Regions from separate parts of the Kocuria palustris genome, predicted to be linked through region 3. Evidence: riboswitches for the same ligand, from Rfam matches in the RefSeq annotation. Region 3 holds a riboswitch; each other region holds the start of a gene.
What was found. A riboswitch is a leader RNA that binds a small molecule or an ion and turns the genes downstream of it on or off. The one in region 3 is predicted to bind S-adenosylmethionine.
Positions count from the first base shown of each region.

Region 1: linked by a shared signal. The riboswitch ahead of JOE55_RS03120 (MetQ/NlpA family ABC transporter substrate-binding protein) and the one ahead of JOE55_RS09335 (ABC transporter ATP-binding protein) in region 3 are both predicted to bind S-adenosylmethionine.
Region 2: linked by a shared signal. The riboswitch ahead of metE (5-methyltetrahydropteroyltriglutamate--homocysteine S-methyltransferase) and the one ahead of JOE55_RS09335 (ABC transporter ATP-binding protein) in region 3 are both predicted to bind S-adenosylmethionine.

Region 1 is NZ_JAFBCR010000001.1:728,671-735,168, forward strand. It holds gene JOE55_RS03105 (M50 family metallopeptidase) at 1-1,086, opposite strand, end outside; gene JOE55_RS03110 (methionine ABC transporter permease) at 1,276-1,935, opposite strand; gene JOE55_RS03115 (ATP-binding cassette domain-containing protein) at 1,932-3,014, opposite strand; gene JOE55_RS03120 (MetQ/NlpA family ABC transporter substrate-binding protein) at 3,050-3,925, opposite strand; SAM riboswitch class IV at 4,025-4,137, opposite strand; gene dxr (1-deoxy-D-xylulose-5-phosphate reductoisomerase) at 4,247-5,521, opposite strand; gene JOE55_RS03130 (GlsB/YeaQ/YmgE family stress response membrane protein) at 5,672-5,959, opposite strand; gene JOE55_RS03135 (solute symporter family protein) at 6,174-6,498, opposite strand, start outside.
Region 2 is NZ_JAFBCR010000001.1:1,397,628-1,404,125, reverse strand. It holds gene metE (5-methyltetrahydropteroyltriglutamate--homocysteine S-methyltransferase) at 1-1,977, opposite strand, end outside; SAM riboswitch class I at 2,102-2,201, opposite strand; gene JOE55_RS06155 (adenylosuccinate synthase) at 2,397-3,683, shown strand; gene JOE55_RS06150 (amino acid permease) at 4,015-5,409, shown strand; gene JOE55_RS06145 (DUF202 domain-containing protein) at 5,474-5,890, opposite strand; gene JOE55_RS06140 (YidH family protein) at 5,897-6,292, opposite strand; gene JOE55_RS06135 (carbon-nitrogen hydrolase family protein) at 6,431-6,498, shown strand, end outside.
Region 3 is NZ_JAFBCR010000001.1:2,093,875-2,100,372, forward strand. It holds gene JOE55_RS09320 (AMP-binding protein) at 1-10, opposite strand, end outside; gene JOE55_RS09325 (ABC transporter permease) at 84-980, opposite strand; gene JOE55_RS09330 (aliphatic sulfonate ABC transporter substrate-binding protein) at 977-2,023, opposite strand; gene JOE55_RS09335 (ABC transporter ATP-binding protein) at 2,020-2,820, opposite strand; SAM riboswitch class I at 2,819-2,925, opposite strand; SAM riboswitch class IV at 3,042-3,156, shown strand; gene JOE55_RS09340 (LLM class flavin-dependent oxidoreductase) at 3,239-4,660, shown strand; gene JOE55_RS09345 (Fic family protein) at 4,736-5,695, opposite strand; gene JOE55_RS09350 (APC family permease) at 6,029-6,498, opposite strand, start outside.

The DNA.
Region 1 (6,498 bases), 1.4 Mb from region 3:
CAGGGTGGCGGTCTTCTCCCGCAGCTCGAGCTGATCCGTGCTGGCGACCTCACCGGAGATCCGCCCCACGCCCACGACGGACATGGGCCCCTCCGGGTCGCGCGGGGCGTCCGTGAAGGTCGACACGGCCACGTTCCACACGTTGACCGGCAGCCGGATGAGCCCGCCGGCCACGCGCTCCAGACCGTTCAGCACCTCCCCCGGCACCGCGCTGATCGGCTGCGGGGTCAGCTCGGTGAGCGATGAGGCACCGATGAATCCCACGTCCTGCATGACGTAGCGCCCGTCCTCCACGATCGGGGCACCGGTGGAGTCGACGGCCGGACGCGAGGTCTCCACCGGAGTGATCGTGGTCGAAGCGCGCTCGCCGTCGCGGTCGTAGACGACCTCGATCGGCTGGCCGGCCCCCTCCCGGACGATCTCGGTGAGCTCGTCCCAGGACTCGACCCGGCTGCCGCCCAGGGACACGACGACATCTCCGGGGCGCAGCCCCGCCGCGTGCGCCGGAGCCGCGGGGTCGTCCTGCGCGCACTCCCCCTCGGAGGCCGGTGCGGACTGGGAGGCGGCGGCCGGGTCCACGGCCTGCACGCAGCGGCTCACCGTGGCCAGCGTGGTGGTGGGCTGCTGGGAGCCGAAGCCCGTGACGAGCACCGTGATGCACACGATCGCGATCAGCAGGTTCATGATCGGCCCGCCGAGCATGATCACGATGCGCTTCCACACCGGCAGGCGATAGAAGGCCCGGTCCTCGTCCCCCGGCAGCAGCTGGGCCGCTGCCACGGGTCGGGTCTGCGACGTCATCTGCTGCATGACCCCGGTGGAGTCCACGCCGGCTCGGTGGCCGGCCACCGGCGGATACATGCCGACCATGGCCACGTAGCCGCCCAGGGGGACGGCCTTGATCCCGTACTCCGTCTCCCCGCGCACCCGCGAGAACAGCGTGGGCCCGAAGCCCACCATGTACTGCATCACCCGCACCCGGAACAGCTTGGCGGGCAGCAGGTGTCCCACCTCGTGCAGGGCGATCGAGGCGATGAGGGCCAGGGCTGCCAGCAGGACGCCGAGGACGAAGATCAGGACGGTCACGCGCATATCCCACCACACCGGCAGGACGGCACAGCGGTTGCCTCGCCCTTGGGCTTCCGTGGGCTTCGCCCGTCGTCGTGGTCCCTCAGGACGGGGCCCGGGGAAGGATGAGGATCACGACGACGGGCGCGGGTCCGGCTCCCCTGGAGGAAGCCGGGCCCACGCCCGTGAGGCGGTGCCGCTGACGGGTCAGCGGCGCATGATCCTGCGCGCCATGGCGTTGCCGACGAACTGCACGGTCTGCACCAGGACGATGATGACCGCGACCGCAGCCCAGGTGACCTCGTCGTTGAAGCGCTGGTAGCCCAGCCGCAGCGCGAAGTCGCCCAGACCGCCAGCGCCGATGGCACCGGCCATGGCGGACATGTCGGTCACACCGATGACCAGGAACGTGTAGCCGAGCACCAGAGGGCCCAGGGCCTCCGGCAGGATCACCGTGGTGATGATCCGGAACCGCGAGACGCCCATGGAGCGAGCCGCCTCGATCACACCGGGATCCACCGACATGAGGTTCTGCTCGACGATGCGCGCGACCGCGAACAGGGCGGCGATCGTCATGGCGAAGATCGCGGCGTTCTGCCCGAGCCTGGTCCCGATCACCGTCTCCGTCAGCGGGCCGAGGGCCGCCAGCAGGATGATGAACGGGATCGGCCGCACGAAGTTCACGATCAGGTTGATCGCGGTGTTCAGCGGGCGGTTCGCATAGATGCCGCCCGGACGCGTGACGTACAGCGCGACGCCGAAGACCAGGCCCAGGAACCCCGCGATGATCATGGTCACCACGACCATGTAGAGGGTCTCGCCGATGGACGTCAGCAGCTGAGGGCCGAGAACGGACCAGTTGGTCATGCCGACACCTCCTTCACGGTCGTGGCCTCTGCAAGCCGGGCGATCGTGTCCTCCACGGCCTGCGGCTCGCCCAGCAGCTCGACGGTCAGGGAGCCGAAGGACTGCTCTTGCAGCACCGACACCCCGCCGAACACGATCCTGAAGCCCACGCCGCGCTCAGCGGCGGCGCGGCTGAGCACCGTGCCGACATCGACGCCCTCGCGGATCTCCATGACCACCAGGCGGCCGTCGTGGCGCGCGCGCAGGTGCGCGAGCTCCTCGGCGTCCGGCTCGGCGTGGACGACGGTGGAGACGAAGCGACGGGTCGTGGGCGACTGCCCGGCCGAGAAGATCTGGGCCGTGGGGCCCATCTCGACCACGCGTCCGCTGTCCATGACCGCGACGCGATCGGCGATCGAGCGCACCACGTCCATCTCGTGGGTGATCAGCACGACCGTGATCCCGAACTCCCGGTTGGCCCGGCGCAGCAGCGCCAGCACCTCCTGGGTGGTCTCCGGGTCCAGTGCGGAGGTGGACTCGTCGGCCAGCAGGATCTTGGGGTTGGCAGCCAGCGCCCGGGCGATGCCCACGCGCTGCTTCTGCCCGCCCGAGAGCTGCTCGGGGTAGTTGCCCGCCCGCTCGGAGAGCCCGACGAACTCGAGCAGCTCCTTCACGCGCGCCCTGCGATCGGCCGCCGACCAGCCCGCCTGCTTCAGCGGGTACTCGACGTTGCCGGCCACGGAGCGCGACGTGAACAGGTTGAACTGCTGGAAGATCATGCCGATGTCGCGACGGATCGGGGCCAGCTGATTCTCGGTGCGGCCGTCGACCCGGCGGCCGTCGACCTCGACGACGCCGGAGGTCACCGGCTCCAGGCCGTTGATCAGGCGCACGAGCGTGGATTTGCCGGCACCCGAGTAGCCGATCACGCCGAAGATCTCGCCTCGGCGGATGTCGAGGGTGACATCGTCGACTGCGGTCACGTCCCGCTTGGTCCTGCCCTTGCCCGTGGTGAAGGACTTGGTGACGCCGTCGAAGCGCACGATCGCCTCGGTCTCGGGCCCGGGCCGACGCCGCTGCGTGTCAGCGGCGTCGGCCACCGGCTCGCTGTCGGGGTGGAACTGCTCGGCCGGGGTCACTTCTGGAGGTCCTCCTCGTAATCGGAGAGGACCTGCTCCAGCTCCTCCTGCGAGAGGTCCATGGTCACCGCGGTGCCCTTGCTGTCCTCCTTCTCGGCCTCCTCGACCTCCGGGGTGTGGAAGAGATCGGCGACCTTGTGGAGGGTCTCGTCGTCCTTGTTGGCCTCGGTGGTGGCAAACAGGTTCACGTACGGACGGGCGTTCTCGTTCTCGGCGCCGTCGGAGGCCAGGGCCGAATCGGGATCGATGTCGCCGCGGGCCAGGAAGTCGTTGTTGATGACGGAGCCAGCCACGGAGTCCAGGGACAGCACGGTCTGCTCGGCCGAGACCGGGGTGACGGAGACCTTCGAGGCCTCGGTGTCGATGTCCGACTCGGTCGGGGCGGTGGTGTCCGAGGTGAACTCGACCAGGCCGTTGGCCTGCAGCAGCAGCAGCGCGCGCGACTGGTTGATCGAGTCGTTGGGGATGGCGATCTCGTCGCCGTCCTGGATGTCCTCGAGCGACTCGTACTTGTTGGAGTACAGGCCCAGCGGGTAGATCGAGGTCGAGGCGATCGGGGTGATGGTCTCCCCGGAGCTGTTGTTGTAGTCCGCCAGGTACGCGATGTGCTGGAACCAGTTCATGTCGACGTCGCCGGAGACGGTCGCCGGGTTGACCTGGCTGTACTCGGAGAGCTCGACCAGCTCGACGGTGATGCCCTCCTCCTCGGCCTTCTCCACGAGGGCCTCGTTCACGGGGGTGGTGCCGACGACGCCGATCTTGATGACCCCGTCGTCGTAGGGGGCCTCATCGGAGTCGCCGCCGCCGCAGCCGGCGAGGGTCAGGCCGAGGACTGTGGTCACGGCCAGGGCGGAGAGACGGTGTGCGCGCATGGGAGGGGTTGCCTTTCGTTCAGCGAGCTGTCCGATCCCATCGGGGTGACCGGCGGCGCTGAACGTCAGGCGTGCGCATCGATGCTGCGCACGAACCCAAATCCGTGCTTGCCGCGGTGCGGAACCGGAGCCGGATGGTCATCTGGGGCACCCCACCACGGTGAGAGGGTTGCCGTCCGGCCAGCCAGAGCTTCGCGCCGGATCTCGTCATCCGGCGCAGATCCTAGCATCTGAGTCCGGTGCGGGCGAGCCCCCCACGAGGCCTGGCACGGGCTCTGGCTCAGGCACCGACTGCACGTCGGCCGCGTCCCGGAGGCCGGCTCATCGACGCCTCTGCCTCACCAGCTCATCAGCGCGGGAGCGAGCCCAGGCCTCGGCTGCCAGCACCGATTCGAGGCTCAGCTCGTCGATGGGCTCATGCTCCCGCACGACTTCGGCCACGAGCTCGACGATCTCCAGGAAGCCCAGGCGCCCGGCGTGGAAGGCCAGGACCGCCTGCTCGTTCGCGGCGTTGAACACGGCAGGGCCGGTGGACCCGGAAGCCGCCGCCTCCTTGAGCAGACGCACCGCTGGGAAGGCCTCCTCATCCAGCGGCTCGAAGCTCCAGGTCGCCGCCTGAGTCCAGTCGCACGGCGAGGCGGCGCCCGGGACCCGATGCGGCCAGCCGAGGCCCAGCGCGATCGGCAGGCGCATGTCCGGCGGGGAGGCCTGAGCCATGGTGGAGCCGTCCACGAACTGCACCATCGAGTGCACGACGGACTGCGGGTGCACCACCACGTCGATGCGCTCCAAGGGGATATCGAAGAGCAGGTGGGCCTCGAGGACCTCGAGGGCCTTGTTGACCATGGTCGAGGAGTTCGTGGTCACCATCAGCCCCATGTCCCAGGTGGGATGTGCCAGGGCGTCCTGCGGGCGCACGTCCCGCAGGGAATCGCGCGAGCGCCCGCGGAAGGGTCCGCCGGAGGCCGTCAGCACGAGCCGATCGACCTCTGCCGACGCGCCGCTGCGCAGCGCCTGGGCCAGGGCTGAGTGCTCGGAGTCCACGGGGATCAGCGGGTCGTCGTGCGGGGAGGCCTGCGCGGCCCGGCGCACCAGCTCACCGCCGGCGATCAGCGACTCCTTGTTGGCCAGGGCCAGCAGCTTGCCGGCCTCCAGGGCGGCAAGGGTGGGGGCCAGCCCGATCGAGCCGGTGATGCCGTTGAGGACGAGATCGGCCTCCGGCGCTCGCGCCGCCTGCACGGCGGCCTTCGATCCCGCGAGGATCTGCGGGGAATAGTCCTCCCCCAGCGCCAGGACCCGCGAGGCGATCATGCGCTCGAGCAGCGCCGCGTCCTGGACATCGCCGGACGTCGCCACGAGCGGGGCCCGGGTCTCGACGGCCTGCTCCGCGAGCAGCTCGAGGTTCGACGAGCCGGCCGCCAGGGCCACCACCCGGAATGGGTCCTGCTGATCGGCCGACGCCGCGGCGGTGCGCACGACGTCGAGCGCCTGTGTGCCGATGGAGCCGGTCGAGCCCAGGATGCAGATGCGGCGCTGGGACTCGGCCCACAGGGGAGCCTCGGGTGCGGGACGCTGTTCGCTGGAGATCTCGGACATGGCTCCAGTATGCCGACCTGCCTCCAGCGTTGCCGGAGCGCGTTGGACGCGCCCCCCTTCCGCGCACGCCCCCTGGCCCGGAGGAGACGAAGCGCCCCGCCCCTCTCGACGAGGGACGGGGCGCTTGCAGGTGCTGCGGAACGCGTCGGCTCAGCGCTCGACGGCACCGCCGCGGCTGCCCTTGGTGAGGGCGCCGTAGATGAACAGCACGACGAGCGCGCCGATGATGGCGAGCACGATCGAGCCGATGGACAGGGTGCTGCCGGCCTGGTGCAGGCCCGGGATGACCATGGCGATCAGGCCGCCGACGAAGGCGCCGACGATGCCCAGGATGATGGTCATCACGATGCCGCCGCCCTGCTTGCCGGGCATGATGAGCTTGGCGATGGCGCCGGCGATGATGCCGAGGACCAACCAGGCGATGATGGATCCGATCATGGTGCTTCTCCTCTTCCGGGACGCCAGTGCGACGTCCCTGAACTGGGGGTCGAGTGCTCAGACTGCTGAGCATCTACTTGAGAGTATCCCCTGAGCGGCTCGAGGCGAGCATCCTTGCCCCGAGCCGCTGAGGCGTCTCTCACACTTCGCTCAGATGCACTTGTGCGTCGAATCGCCCCAGGTCAGCCCCGAGATGATCCGAGAGCCGCGCAGCTCAGTGATCGACTGGGGGCTCGGCCCCGACTCCCGTCATGGAGCGGACTTCCATCTCGGCCTGCTTCTCGCGGTTCTCGCGGCGGCGCTCCGTGAGCGAGCCGATGATGGCCAGCAGGAAGCCGACCGGGATCGAGACGATGCCCGGGTTGGTCAGCGGGAACCAGGCGAAGTCGGCGCTGGCGATCATGGAGGTCTCCGCCCCGGACATCACCGGGGAGAAGATGATCAGCACGACCGCGGTGATCAGGCCGCCGTACATGGACCACACCGCGCCGCGGGTGGTGAAGCGCTTCCAGTACAGCGAGAACAGGATCGTGGGCAGG
Region 2 (6,498 bases), 700 kb from region 3:
GCGCCAGACGTTGCGCCCGTTGACGACTCCGGCCACGAGCACCGGGGCGTCTGCCGAAGTGAACAGGCCGAGCTGGTCGTCGGTGAGACCGCCGCGGATGAGGTCCACGTGCACGGCCTCGGCACCCGAGCCGGTCAGCGCGCCGAGCAGCTCGCCCGCATCGCCGTAGGGGGAGGTGAGCAGCAGCTGGGGGCGCTCGTCGAGCCCGCCCAGGTATCCGGCCGCGCGCTCGATCGCCGCGCGCAGGTCCTGCTGAGAGAGGCGGGAGTGGTCCGCGACCAGGGCGGGCTCGTCGATCTGCACCCACTCGGCGCCGGCATCCTTGAGTGCTGCGAGGATCTCGCCGTAGACCGGCAGCAGCTCCTCGAGACGATCCAGGGGCTCGATGGGCTCGGCTGCGGTGCCGTCGTCCTTGGCCAGGGCCAGGAAGGTCACCGGGCCCACGAGCACGGGGCGCAGGCTCCGGCCCTGCTCGGAGGCCTCGGCCAGCTGCTCCAGCAGGCGGCCGGGCGCTGCGGCGAACTGCGTCTGCGCGCCGATCTCGGGCACCAGGTAGTGGTAGTTGGTGTCGAACCACTTGGTCATCTCGAGCGGCTGCCGGGCGTCGTCGCCGCGGGCCAGCACGAACTCCCCGGAGCGGTCCACGGTTCCGGTCTCGGTGCGCAGGTCGCCGAAGCGCGTCGGCACCGCGCCGACGGCGATCAGGGTGTCGAGCACGTGGTCGTAGAGCGCGTAGGAGCCGGGCACGGCCGAGGCCTGCGCCAGGCCCAGCCCCTCGAGGCGCTCGGCGGTGGAGGCACGCAGCTCGGCGGCGGAGGACTCGAGCTGCTCCAGGTCGCTGCGTCCGGCCCAGTGCGACTCGAGCGCGCGCTTGAGCTCGCGGTTCGGGCCGATGCGGGGATAGCCCAGGATCGTGGCGGTCGGGAAGGCGGCGGGCTGGGCGTCGTTCGAGATGGTCACTGCGGTCTCCTCATAGGTGCGGATGGGGCGCCCGTCGGCGGGCTGGGATGCGGGGATGAGTCCGGCGAGTCCGGCTGAAGGGGTGGGGCGGGGCAGATCGAGCTGCTCCAGGACGTCCAGGGCGGCCTCGTGCTGGTTGAACGTGTAGAGGTGCAGCCCGGGAGCCCCGGAATCCAAGGCAGCGCGTGCGCTGTGCACGGCAGAGCGGACGCCGATCCGGTGGCGCTCGGCGTCCGAGTCGGCCGTCTCGAGCTCGTGGGCCAGCAGCGGGTCCGGCTCCAGGCCGGCCAGGTCGCAGATGCGCAGGTACCGGCGCAGGCTCGTGACCGGCATGATCCCGGGGATGATCGGCAGCTCCACTCCGGCGCGACGAGCCCGGGACACGAAGGCGGCGTAGTCGTCGGCCTCGGGGTAGAGCTGAGTGATCGCGAAGTCGGCGCCGGCGCGCTGCTTGGCCAGCAGCACCTCGAGGTCCTGGTGCACGGAGGTCGACTCGGGGTGCTTGATCGGATAGGCGGCCACGCCGATCGAGACGTTGCCGGCGCACAGTTGGGCGGCTCGGCCGCGCTCGACCGAGCGGATCAGGTCCACCAGATGCCGGGCGAAGGGCAGCTCCTCAGGGCCGGGCTCGACGGCCGGATCCCGGTCCCCGCGCAGGGCCAGGACGCCGCGCACGCCCAGGTCCAGCAGCTCGTGGATCAGCTCGCGCAGCTGCGTCTCCGTGACTCCCGTGCACAGCACGTGGGCCAGGGGGCGCAGCGGGGTCTCGAAGATCAGGTGGGACAGCAGCGCCATGGACTGGACGCGGCGCTGCGGATCGACCGCCGCGGTGACCGACACGTAGTCCGGCACCGTGGGCGCCAGGGCCTCGATGGTCTGCAGGAGGGACTCGGTGCTGGCTGCGCTGCGCGGCGGGTAGAGCTCGTAGGACAGCGCGGGCACCGGCTTGCGGCGCGACGGCGCCCCCGTCTCCGGGGGACGATCCGAGCGCGGTGCTGCGGGATGGTGATCGGGCATTCCGTGTTCGCCTTTCCGTGGATGCCCGATGGAGGGCAGACCACGGGGTGCGCACGGAGGCCCGCGCCGCCGCTGAAGACGCGGCGGGGCACGGGTCCGGTGGACCACGGAAGTCTGAGAAGACGCTCCATCGGTCCTGGCGGGAGCACCGTTCCCCGCGAGATCCGCGGGGATGGTTGCTGCGACGTCGACGAGCCAGGTCTCTCGGTCACTCTGGATAGATAGCGAGATAGATACCACCCCAGGCGGCCCTGCTTGTCAACCCCCGAGATCTCCCACGGCCGCCAGGGAGGGGCGCGCGATAGGATCGCCCCGGACCGTCGCGCCCTCGGCCCGTGGCGCGCGATCCGCCATGGCCTCCACAAGGCGCGTGGCGCAGCATCCAGACCTCGTGCGGGCCCAGTCAGGAGAGCAGTCGCATGCCAGCCATCTCGATCGTCGGAGCCCAGTGGGGCGATGAGGGCAAGGGCAAGGCCACGGACATCTTCGGCGGCCGCGCGGACTACGTCGTGAAGCCGAACGGCGGCAACAACGCCGGGCACACCGTGGTGGTGGGCGGCGACAAGTTCGAGCTCAAGCTGCTGCCCGCAGGCATCCTCTCCCCGCGGGCCACCCCCGTGATCGGCAACGGCGTGGTGGTCAACCCGCAGGCGCTGTTCGAGGAGATCGACGGCCTCGAGGCCCGCGGCGCGGACACCTCCAAGCTGCGCATCTCGGCCAATGCGCACCTGGTGGCCCCGTACCACCAGACCCTCGACCAGGTCACCGAGCGGTTCCTGGGCAAGCGCGCGATCGGCACCACCGGTCGCGGCATCGGGCCGGCGTACATGGACAAGATCGGGCGCCTGGGCCTGCGCGCGCAGGACATCCTCGACGAGTCGATCCTGCGCCAGAAGATCGAGGGCGCCCTGCGGCAGAAGAACGAGCTGCTGCTCAAGGTCTACAACCGCCGCGCGTTCGAGACCGACGAGATCGTGGACTACTTCATGGGCTACGCCGAGCGCATGGCGCCCATGATCGTGGACTCCACGCGCCTGCTCAACGACGCCCTGGACCGCGACGAGACCGTCCTGCTCGAGGGCGGGCAGGCCACCTTCCTGGACGTCGATCACGGCACGTACCCGTTCGTGACCTCGTCGAACCCCACCACCGGCGGCGCCTGCGTGGGCGCGGGCATCGGGCCCACGCGCCTGACCCGCTCGATCGGCATCATCAAGGCGTACACGACCCGCGTGGGTGCCGGTCCGTTCCCCACCGAGCTGTTCGACGAGTCCGGGGAGCGGCTGCGCACCGTGGGCGGCGAGTTCGGCGTGAACACCGGGCGCCCGCGCCGCACCGGCTGGTACGACGCCGTGATGGCGCGTCACGCCTCGCGGATCAACGGCTTCACGGACTACTTCGTGACCAAGCTCGACGTCCTCACCGGGCTCGAGGAGATCCCGGTGTGCGTGGCCTACGACGTCGACGGCGTGCGCCACGACGAGATGCCCATGACGCAGACCGAGTTCCACCACGCCAAGCCGATCTACGAGACCTTCCCCGGCTGGTCGGAGGACATCTCGCAGGCCCAGACCCTCGAGGACCTGCCGGCCAATGCGCGCGACTACGTCCTGACCCTCGAGTCCATGTCCGGCACCCGGTTCTCCGCGATCGGCGTGGGCCCGGGCCGCGAGAACACGATCGAGCTGCGCGACCTGATCGACTGACGTCGCCTCGCCTGTGCGATGACAGGCGCTCGGGATGGTGACAGATCGGCACCCCATCAGCCCTGATGGGGTGCCGATCTGTCATCATCCGCTGCGTGACCGTCCCGCGCGCGGACCGGGCTCGCCCGCCGTGTCGGATAGCATCTGGCAGACCCCTGGGCGTGCTGCGCCTCATCGTGCATGCAGGCGCCCCTGATCGATGCCCGTCGCGGCGCCGTTCGATCCCCGACGTCGGAAGTGACTGACCGTGTCCACACAGAGCACCAGACTGGACCCCGCCTCGGCGCGGTCCGAGGGCGAGGGCCTGCGCCGCAGCCTCAAGACCCGGCACATGACCATGATCGCCATGGGCGGTGCGATCGGCACCGGGCTGTTCGTGGCCTCCGGCAACTCGATCGCCACGGCCGGGCCCGGCGGTGCGCTCGTGGCCTACATAGCGATCGGGCTCATGGTCTTCCTGCTCATGCAGTCCCTGGGCGAGATGTCCGCCTGGCGTCCTACCTCCGGATCTTTCGGCGACCACGCGGCGCGCTACGTCTCGCCGTCCTTCGGCTTCGCGATCGGCTGGAACTACTGGTTCAACTGGGCCATCACCCTGGCCGCGGAGCTCGTGGCGGCCGCACTGGTCATGCGCTACTGGCTCCCCGACGTCCCCGCCTGGGTCTGGTCGGCGCTGTTCCTGCTGATCGTCTTCGGGCTCAACGCCCTGTCCACGCGGGCCTACGGCGAGGGCGAGTTCTGGCTCTCGGCGATCAAGGTGGCCGCCGTCGTCGTCTTCCTGGTGCTGGGCGTGCTGATGGTGCTGGGCATCATGGGCGGCGACGCCCCCGGCTTCGGCAACTGGACCGACGGGCAGGCGCCGTTCGTGGGCGGGCCCATGTCGATCCTGGCGATCTTCATGGTCGCCGGCTTCGCGTTCCAGGGCACCGAGCTCGTGGGCGTGGCGGCCGGTGAGGCCGAGGACCCCGAGCGCACCGTGCCCAAGGCGATCCGCACCGTGTTCGTGCGCATCCTGCTGTTCTACGTGCTGGCGATCATCGTGATCGGCTTCCTGCTGCCGTACACGCACCCGAACCTGCTGGCCTCGGACATCGAGGACGTCGCGATCTCGCCGTTCACCCTGGTGCTGCAGAACGCGGGCGTGGCCTTCGCCGGCTCCGTCATGAACGCCGTGATCCTCACGGCCATCCTCTCGGCCGGCAACTCCGGGCTGTATGCCTCCACGCGCATGCTCTGGTCCATGGCCACCGACGGCAAGGCCCCGGCCTGGCTGGCCAAGGTCAACCGCCGCGGCGTGCCCATGCGGGCGCTGCTGGTGACCTCGTCCTTCGGCCTGCTGGCCTTCCTCACCACGTTCATCGGCGAGGGCGCGGCCTACACCTGGCTGCTCAACGCCTCGGCTCTGGCGGGCTTCATCGTGTGGGCGGGCATCGCCTGGACGCACTACTGCTTCCGCCGGGCCTTCAAGGCGCAGGGGCGGCCGCTGTCCGAGCTGCCGTTCCGCTCACGGTTCTTCCCCGCCGGCCCGATCGTCGCGCTGATCATGTGCCTGCTGGTCATCCTGGGCCAGGGCTACGACGCCTTCGTGACCGGGACAGTGACGCCCATGTCGCTGCTGTCCTCGTACGTCGGCCTGCCGCTGTTCCTGGCCTTCTGGATCGGGCACAAGCTGAGCACCAAGGAGCCGGCCGTGGATCCCGCGCAGGCGGATCTCTCGCGCGGCTGAGCCGCCGACGCACGTTGCAGGGAGGGCCTCGGGAGACCGAGGCCCTCCCTGCAACGTGCGGGGCTCAGGCCAGGAGGATCGTGAGCAGGCTCAGGGCGCCGAGCACCACGACGGCTGCGCTGATCGCCAGGATCTCCAGCGGATCGGGAGCCGAGGACTCCAGGGCCACGCTGCGCGCCCCGCGCCGGTAGCGCAGCCCCTGCCGCAGCCAGATCCCCAGCGCCAGCACGGCTGCCGCGGCCAGCGGCAGCACCGGGGCCAGGCCGTGATGGGGCAGCCAGCGCAGCAGCAGCGCGGCCGCGACCACGAGCGCCAGCAGCGTCCGGCCCCATGCCAGCGAGGTCCGCTCGGGCTGCAGGCCGGGGTCGTCGTGTGTCGGGCGCTCTCGGGAGCGCCGGGAGCTGCGGGTCGCGATGGGCCCGTCGGCGGCGTCGAATCGGCGGGGCTGGCCGCCGTCGTTGGGGCGGGTCTGGAAGTGCACAGGCCCTCAGCGCCCGATCAGGACGCCGAGCAGCACGCCGGCGGCCAATGCGGCACCCAGAGACAGCACCGGGGCCATGATCGCCAGCGGCAGCGGGGCGCGGCGGCGCATGGCGCGCTCGACCCGCAGCCAGCGCACGCTCGCGGAGATCGCCACGACCATGGACAGGGCGATCAGCCCGGCCGCCAGCACCACGCGCACGGTCTGGGGGATCAGGTCCCCGGCGAAGGCCTCCAGCGCGATGCCGCCGGCCAGCAAGCCCAGGGCCGTGCGGATCCAGGCCAGGAAGGTGCGCTCGTTGGCCAGGGTGAAGCGCGGGTCCGGCTCGCCGCCGCCGCCGAGCAGGCGCGCTGCGAACGGGGACCGTCCGGTCTCGCCGGACGGGCGCGGGGTGCGGTTCATGACCGCCACGCTACCGGGCGCCACACGGTGTCACGGGCTTTCCGGGCCTTCCGGGCTGTCCGCCGGGGGCCATAGGCTTTCCGCTGGACGCCCGACACAGCCACCGCCCGCGGTGGCGAGACCAAGGAGGATCCCCCCGTGCGACTCGCGCTCGCCCAGATCGACCCGGCCCCGGACGTCGCGGCCAATCTGGCGACCATCCGCCG
Region 3 (6,498 bases):
TTGCGCTCATACGGGTGCTCCTTGCGGGGTGCCCGCGGCTGCGGGCGGGTTCTCGGAACGGGTCGAGGACGGCTTCCAGGGTCTCAGGTCCGGCGCACTGCGCCCCAGCGGGCCTGGACCCAGCGCTCGAACAGCCCGAGCAGGGCGTCGGTGAGCTTGCCCAGGATCGCCAGCAGGACGATGGCCAGCAGCAGGCGGTCGGTGCGCCCGTTGTTCTGGGAGTCGGTGAGCAGGAAGCCCAGGCCCATCGAGGAGCCGAGCAGCTCGGCGGCCACCAGGAACAGCCAGGCCTGGGCCAGGGCCAGGCGCAGGCCGGAGATCACAGAGGGCATGACCGCCGGCAGCTGGACGGTCAGCAGCAGGCGCAGACCGGAGAAGCCGAAGGATCGGGCGGCCTCCACGAGATGGCGGTCGACCTCCCGCAGAGCGGCCGAGACCGTGGTGAACACGGGGAAGAACGCGCCGATGGCCACCAGGGTCACCTTGGAGTTCTCGCCGATCCCGATCCACAGCAGCAGCAGCGGCACCCACGCCAGCGACGGCACAGCGCGCAGCGCCCCGATCAGCGGCGAGCCCAGGGCGCTGGCCCAGGGGGAGAGCCCGATCAGGGCGCCCACGGCCAGCCCGAGCAGCGAGCCGATCACGAATCCGACGACCACGCGCTGGGTCGAGATCCCGATGTGGGTCCACAGCGCCCCGTCGGCCAGCAGCTCGCCACCGGCCTGCAGGACCGCCAGGGGACGCGGCAGCTGCACCGGGGAGAACGTGCCGTTCGTGGACAGCAGCTGCCACAGCGCGAGCAGTGCCACCGGCAGCAGCAGGCCCAGGCCGACCCGGGCCCAGGGGCTGCGCAGGATGGAGCCCCGCGGGGCGGGGGTGCGGACCGAGCGCTGCGAGTCCGGACGCTGGGAGCCGGGACGGTCGGAGCCCGCGGGCTCCGGAGCCTCGGAGGCTGGTGCGGAGGTGGTCGTGACGCTCATGCGCTGTGCCCTTCGATGATCTCGGCCGCGCGATGGGCGCTGGCCTCCTGCGCGAACCGCGCGTCGAGGATGGTGTCGATGGCCTTCTGGACGGTCTCCAGGTCGGGGACGTCACCGGTCTCCACGAGGATCGGGGCGATGCGCTCGAGGACCTCGAGCTGGTCGTCGCCGGGGACCGGGTCGATGTCAAGGTGCGTGCGCTCCCAGACCCGCTCGGCCGTCGTCGTCTCGATCTCGGAGGCCTCGGCCAGGATCGCGATGCCCTCCTGGGGGTTCTCCAGCGCCCAGGCGCGGGCGTGGGCGTAGACGTCCACGACCATCTGGGCCCCGCGCGGGTTGATCTCCAGGAACAGCTCGCGGGCGTTGAGGAAGCAATAGGTGTTGAAGGCCAGGTCGCGCTGGAACAGCACCGCCCCGTCCTGCTCGGCGCCGGCCATGATCGGGTCGAGCCCGGACCAGGCGTCCACCTGCCCGCTGGTCAGGGCGGAGCGGCCGTCGGCGTGCTGGAGGTTGACCACGGTGGTCTCGTCGAAGCCCATATCCGCCGCTGATAGCGCCTGCAGCAGGAAGAAGTAGGGATCCGTGCCCTTGGTGGCCGCCACCGACCTGCCGCGCAGATCCTCGACCGAGCGCAGGGGCGAGTCCGCGGTGCGCACGAGTGCTGCCCACTCCGGCTGGGAGCAGATGTCGATCGCGCGGATGGGGGAGCGGTTGGTGCGCGCCAGCAGCGCGGCCGAGCCCGCGGTCGAGCCGATGTCGATCGCCCCGCCGCGCAGGAACTCGTTGGCCTTGTTGGACCCGGCCGAGAACGTCCAGTGGACCTCCTGGCCGCCCTCGGCGGCGACGGTCTCCAGCCAGCCCTTCTCGCGGATGATCAGCGACAGCGGGTTGTAGGTCGCGTAGTCCAGGTAGATCTCGGTGTCCGAGCCGGCGGCCATGCCGCGGCCCGGGCCCTCGCCCTCCATGACGCACCCGGACAGGGGCGCGGCGGCGGCCCCGACGGCGGCCAGGCCCAGCAGGCGACGACGCGTCAGCCCGCTCATGCCTCCACGCCCAGCAGGCCGAGCAGGTGCCTGCGGGCACCCGTCAGCTCGGGATCATCGCGATGGCGCGGGCGCGGCGAGTCGACCGTGAGGATCTCCTGGATGCCCGCCGGCCCGCCCTCCGGCGGCGTCCCGAGCACGACCACGCGGTCGGAGAGCACCAGGGCCTCCTCGACGTCGTGGGTGACCAGCAGGACCGTCGTGGGATCGGCGGCGTGGATCTCCAGCAGCAGGTCCTGCATCTTCAGGCGCGTCAGTGCGTCGAGCGCGCCGAACGGCTCGTCGAGCAGCAGCACCTGCGGGTTGCGCGCCAGCGCCCGAGCCAGCGAGGCCCGCTGCGCCATGCCTCCGGAGATCTCCGACGGGCGATCCTCCGCATGCCTGGACAGCCCGACCAGCTCGAGCAGGTGGGCCACCCGCTGCTCGGCCTCGAGGCCGCGCACGCCGCGCGGCAGTCCGAGCGCCACGTTGCGGGCCACGGTGCGCCACGGCAGCAGCCGCGGCTCCTGGAAGCCCACCGCGCAGCGGGGGTCCAGGCCGCGCACGGGCGCGTCGTCGATCAGGACCCGGCCGGCCGTGGCGGTGCCGAGACCGGCCACCGCGCGCAGCAGGGTGGACTTGCCGCAGCCCGACGGGCCCAGCACGGAGACGATCTCCCCGGGGCGGACCTCGAAGCTGACATCGGCCAGGACGTCGCGCCGGCGGCCCCCGGAAGACGGGAAGGACTTGCCGACCCGGTCGAAGGTCAGGGAGGCGGCATCGACCGTGCTCAGGGCGGACGGGGGTGCAGAGATCATCACATCACTCCATCGGTCCTGGCATTAGCACCTTGTGCCGCGGATGGACGGCACTGGTTGCTGCGGCGTCGACGAGCCAGGTCTCTCGGCCGCTCCGGATGGGAACCGGGGGTCATTCAATGCCCTGGTCCGGGGAGACAGCAAATCGGAGGACGAGCGGGGCAACGCGCGGCACGGGCTTCGCACTGTCGCCTCAGGTGTGCATGTGATGACGCTCACACGATCAAGAGTTCCGGCCCACAGCCCTGGCTGGCCGGACGGCAACCCTCTCCCGTAGCGGGGTGCCCCAGGTGAGGATCGGGCCGCTCGCTAGACCGCGTGCGGCAAGTACGGCGCACGCACGCGCTGGACCCGCAGGTTGGCCGCGGTATGAGCGGCGCACGGGGCGTGGGTCTGTACTTCTCAGGAGCAGCCTTCTATGGCCAAGCGGATCTCCCTGAACGCCTTCGACATGACCTGCGTGGATCACCAGAGCTTCGGGCTGTGGCGCCACCCGCGCTCGCGGGCCACGGAGTACAACACGATCGAGTACTGGACGCACCTGGCCCAGGTGCTCGAGCGGGGCCGCTTCGACGCCCTGTTCCTGGCCGATGTGGTTGGCATCTACGACATCTACCGCAACTCGGCCGCCCCCTCGATCGCCGACGGCGCGCAGGTCCCGGTCAACGATCCGTTCATGCAGATCTCCGCCATGGCCGCGGTGACCCAGAACCTCGGCTTCGGCGTGACCAGCGCGGTCACTTACGAGCAGCCGTACACGCTGGCCCGCAAGTACGCGACGCTGGATCATCTGACCCGCGGGCGCGTGGGCTTCAACGTGGTGACCTCCTACCTGCCCTCGGCCGCCGAGAACCAGGGTCTGCCCACGCAGATCGAGCACGACGAGCGCTACGAGCTCGCCGAGGAGTTCCTCGACGTCTGCTACAAGCTGTGGGAGGGCTCCTGGGAGGACGACGCCGTCGTGAAGGACGTGGAGCGCGGGATCTACGCCGATCCGGCCAAGGTCCACCCGATCCAGCACCAGGGCAAGCACTTCTCGGTGCCGGGTGCGGCGCTCACCGAGCCCAGCCCGCAGCGCACGCCGCTGATCTTCCAGGCCGGGGCGTCCTCGCGCGGTCAGGCCTTCGCCGGCAAGCACGCAGAGGCCGTGTTCATCGGCGCCCTGCGCCCGGACCTCACCCGGTACATGACCGACCGGATCCGCGACAAGGTCGAGGCCGAGGGGCGCGATCGGAACGACGTGAAGATCTACGCGATGCTCTCCGTCGTGGTCGACGAGACCGACGAGAAGGCCCAGGCCAAGTACCGCGAGTACCAGAGCTATGCCAACCTGGAGGCCTCGCAGGCCATCATCGGCGGCTGGTCCGGGCTGGATCTGTCCAAGTTCCAGGAGGACGAGGTCCTGAACTACGTCAAGACCGAGGCCATCCAGTCCTTCCTCACTCCGTTCACCATGCAGGACGGGGCCAAGCAGTGGACCCGCGAGGAGATCGCCCGCCACTGCGCGATCGGCGGCATGGGCGATGTGGTCGTGGGCTCGCCGCAGACCGTGGCCGATCAGCTCGAGACCTGGATCGACGAGGGCGGGCTGGACGGGATCAACCTGGCCTACCACGTGTCCCCGGGCTCGTTCGAGGACTTCGTGGAGCACGTGGTCCCGGAGCTGCAGAAGCGCGGCCGCTACCGCACGGACTACGACGGGCCCACCCTGCGCGAGAACGTCTACGGCGCCGGGCAGACCAAGGTGCTCGACACCCACCCGGCGGCCAAGTACCGCGGGGCCTACGTGGGCAGGCCGTCCACGGCGGACACCCCGTCGCGGGATCTGTCGCAGAGCTGAGCAGGCCGGCAGATAGAGGGCCCCTGGCGAGCATCTTCTGGATGTCCATCAGGGGCCCTTCGCTAAGGAGGGGCCTCAGTCATGATCGCGGAGGATCGCTGGGAGCATCCCGAGCTCGTCCAGCCGGCGTACGACGTGGATCGTGATCGGGCTCCGGCGCAGGTCCACGGCGTAGCGCCGCGGATTCGAGAGGATCTGAAGGTGTCCGGTGCTGACGAGTCTGCGCAGGCGCTGACTGCGCGTCGAAGAGCTTCCGGGGATCACCTCCGAGAAGTCGCCGGCGCGACAGGTCCCTCTGCGCGCGGCGTATTCGATGATGTCGGCCTCTTCTGAGGTGATCACCGCGGCGGAGACCGCGGCTCTCAGCGCAGGCACGATGATTCCGTCCACGACGAATGCCAGGTCGGCCAGTTGGACGACGGTGCTGAGATCAGCGCGCAGGCCGTGGATGACATAGGCGCACCAGGCAAAGAGATCATCGGGCTCCAGGCTGTCGGCGCGAGCGAGATGCTCGTAGTACGACTGCCGATCCGCTCCGAAGACGGCGGTGGGGTTCACGGGACGTGCACTGGCGGAGGATGTGTACCCCTGGTTCACCAGCATGGCGTAGGTGAGCAGACGAGAGACTCGCCCGTTCCCATTGCTGAAGGGGTGGATCCAGGCGAACCTGTGATGCACCAGCGCGATCTGCAGGAGTTGCTGCTGCGGTGGCACTTCGCACTGCGCGAAGTCCAGGAGCTGGTCCATGTCTGCTTGAACGGCTTCCGGGCCGGGAGGCTGATGCTCAGCGCCTGAGATCGCGACAGGGATCCTCCGGTATGCGCCGGGCGTCCGATCGCCCTCCCGCTGGAGATCTGCGACTGCCAGATGATGGAGGTCTCGAACAAGCTGGTGGTTGAGACGCAGTCGACCTTCGCGCGCCAGCTTGTCGATGTGATCCGTTGCATCCTCGAGCTGGAGGATCTCCTGGATGGCGTCGTCTGCTCGCTGGCCAGTGACGCGAGCGGTTCGGGTGCCCTGGATCGCCTCGGCCACGGTGGTCCGATTCCCCTCGATCCGTGCGGACATCATGCTGGTCAGGTGCTGGAACAGCCCCCGAAGCTCCAGGGTGAGCGGGTCCAGGGAGTGCTCCGTGCGGAAGTCCACGCGGACCCGCTCCACCTGGATCAGGTCTGTGACCAGCTCATGGTCGAACGGGACATCGGGGAAGACGATCGGCTGCATGCGCGAAATTTTACCGCGCCCCTCTGAGAGTTTAAGAGTGTCGCCACGACTTCCCTGCTATGGCAGTGATGCAGGGCCGAAGCATGCGTCCGGAATTTTAAATTTCAGGTTCCGAGAGTTGTGTCAGCGGCTCTGCGCGGTGCCTCACGTCACGTGCACGAACGGGCGGTCCTGCTTGCGCGGCACAGCCCGGCGCAGGACCTCGTGCACGGCCGTCGCCGTCTGACCGCGACCGAGGAGCAGGAAGCGCAGGGAGTTCACCAGCGGTGAGCCGTCGGACCACTCGAGGTAGAGGTGCGACGGCTGCCCCGTCCGGTCCCGGACGGCCAGGGCCACGCCGGCCAGGCAGGTGGGCACCGACGAGCCCTCGGCGCGCAGGACGCGGTGGCCGTCGATCTCGTGGGCGCTCACGCGCAGCCGGTCCTCGAAGTCCGATGGATCGCGCAGGGTCACCTCCACGAACAGGACGCCGTCGGCCGAGGGAAGGCGATGCCATTCGCGCTCGTCGCGCAGCTTTTCGGCCAGGTCGGGGTCGCTGAGCAGGAGCTGCTGGGCCTGGGCCCCTGCTGCGCCCAGCTGGGTGCGCGGCCGGTGCGCGATCAGCCGCACCGTGC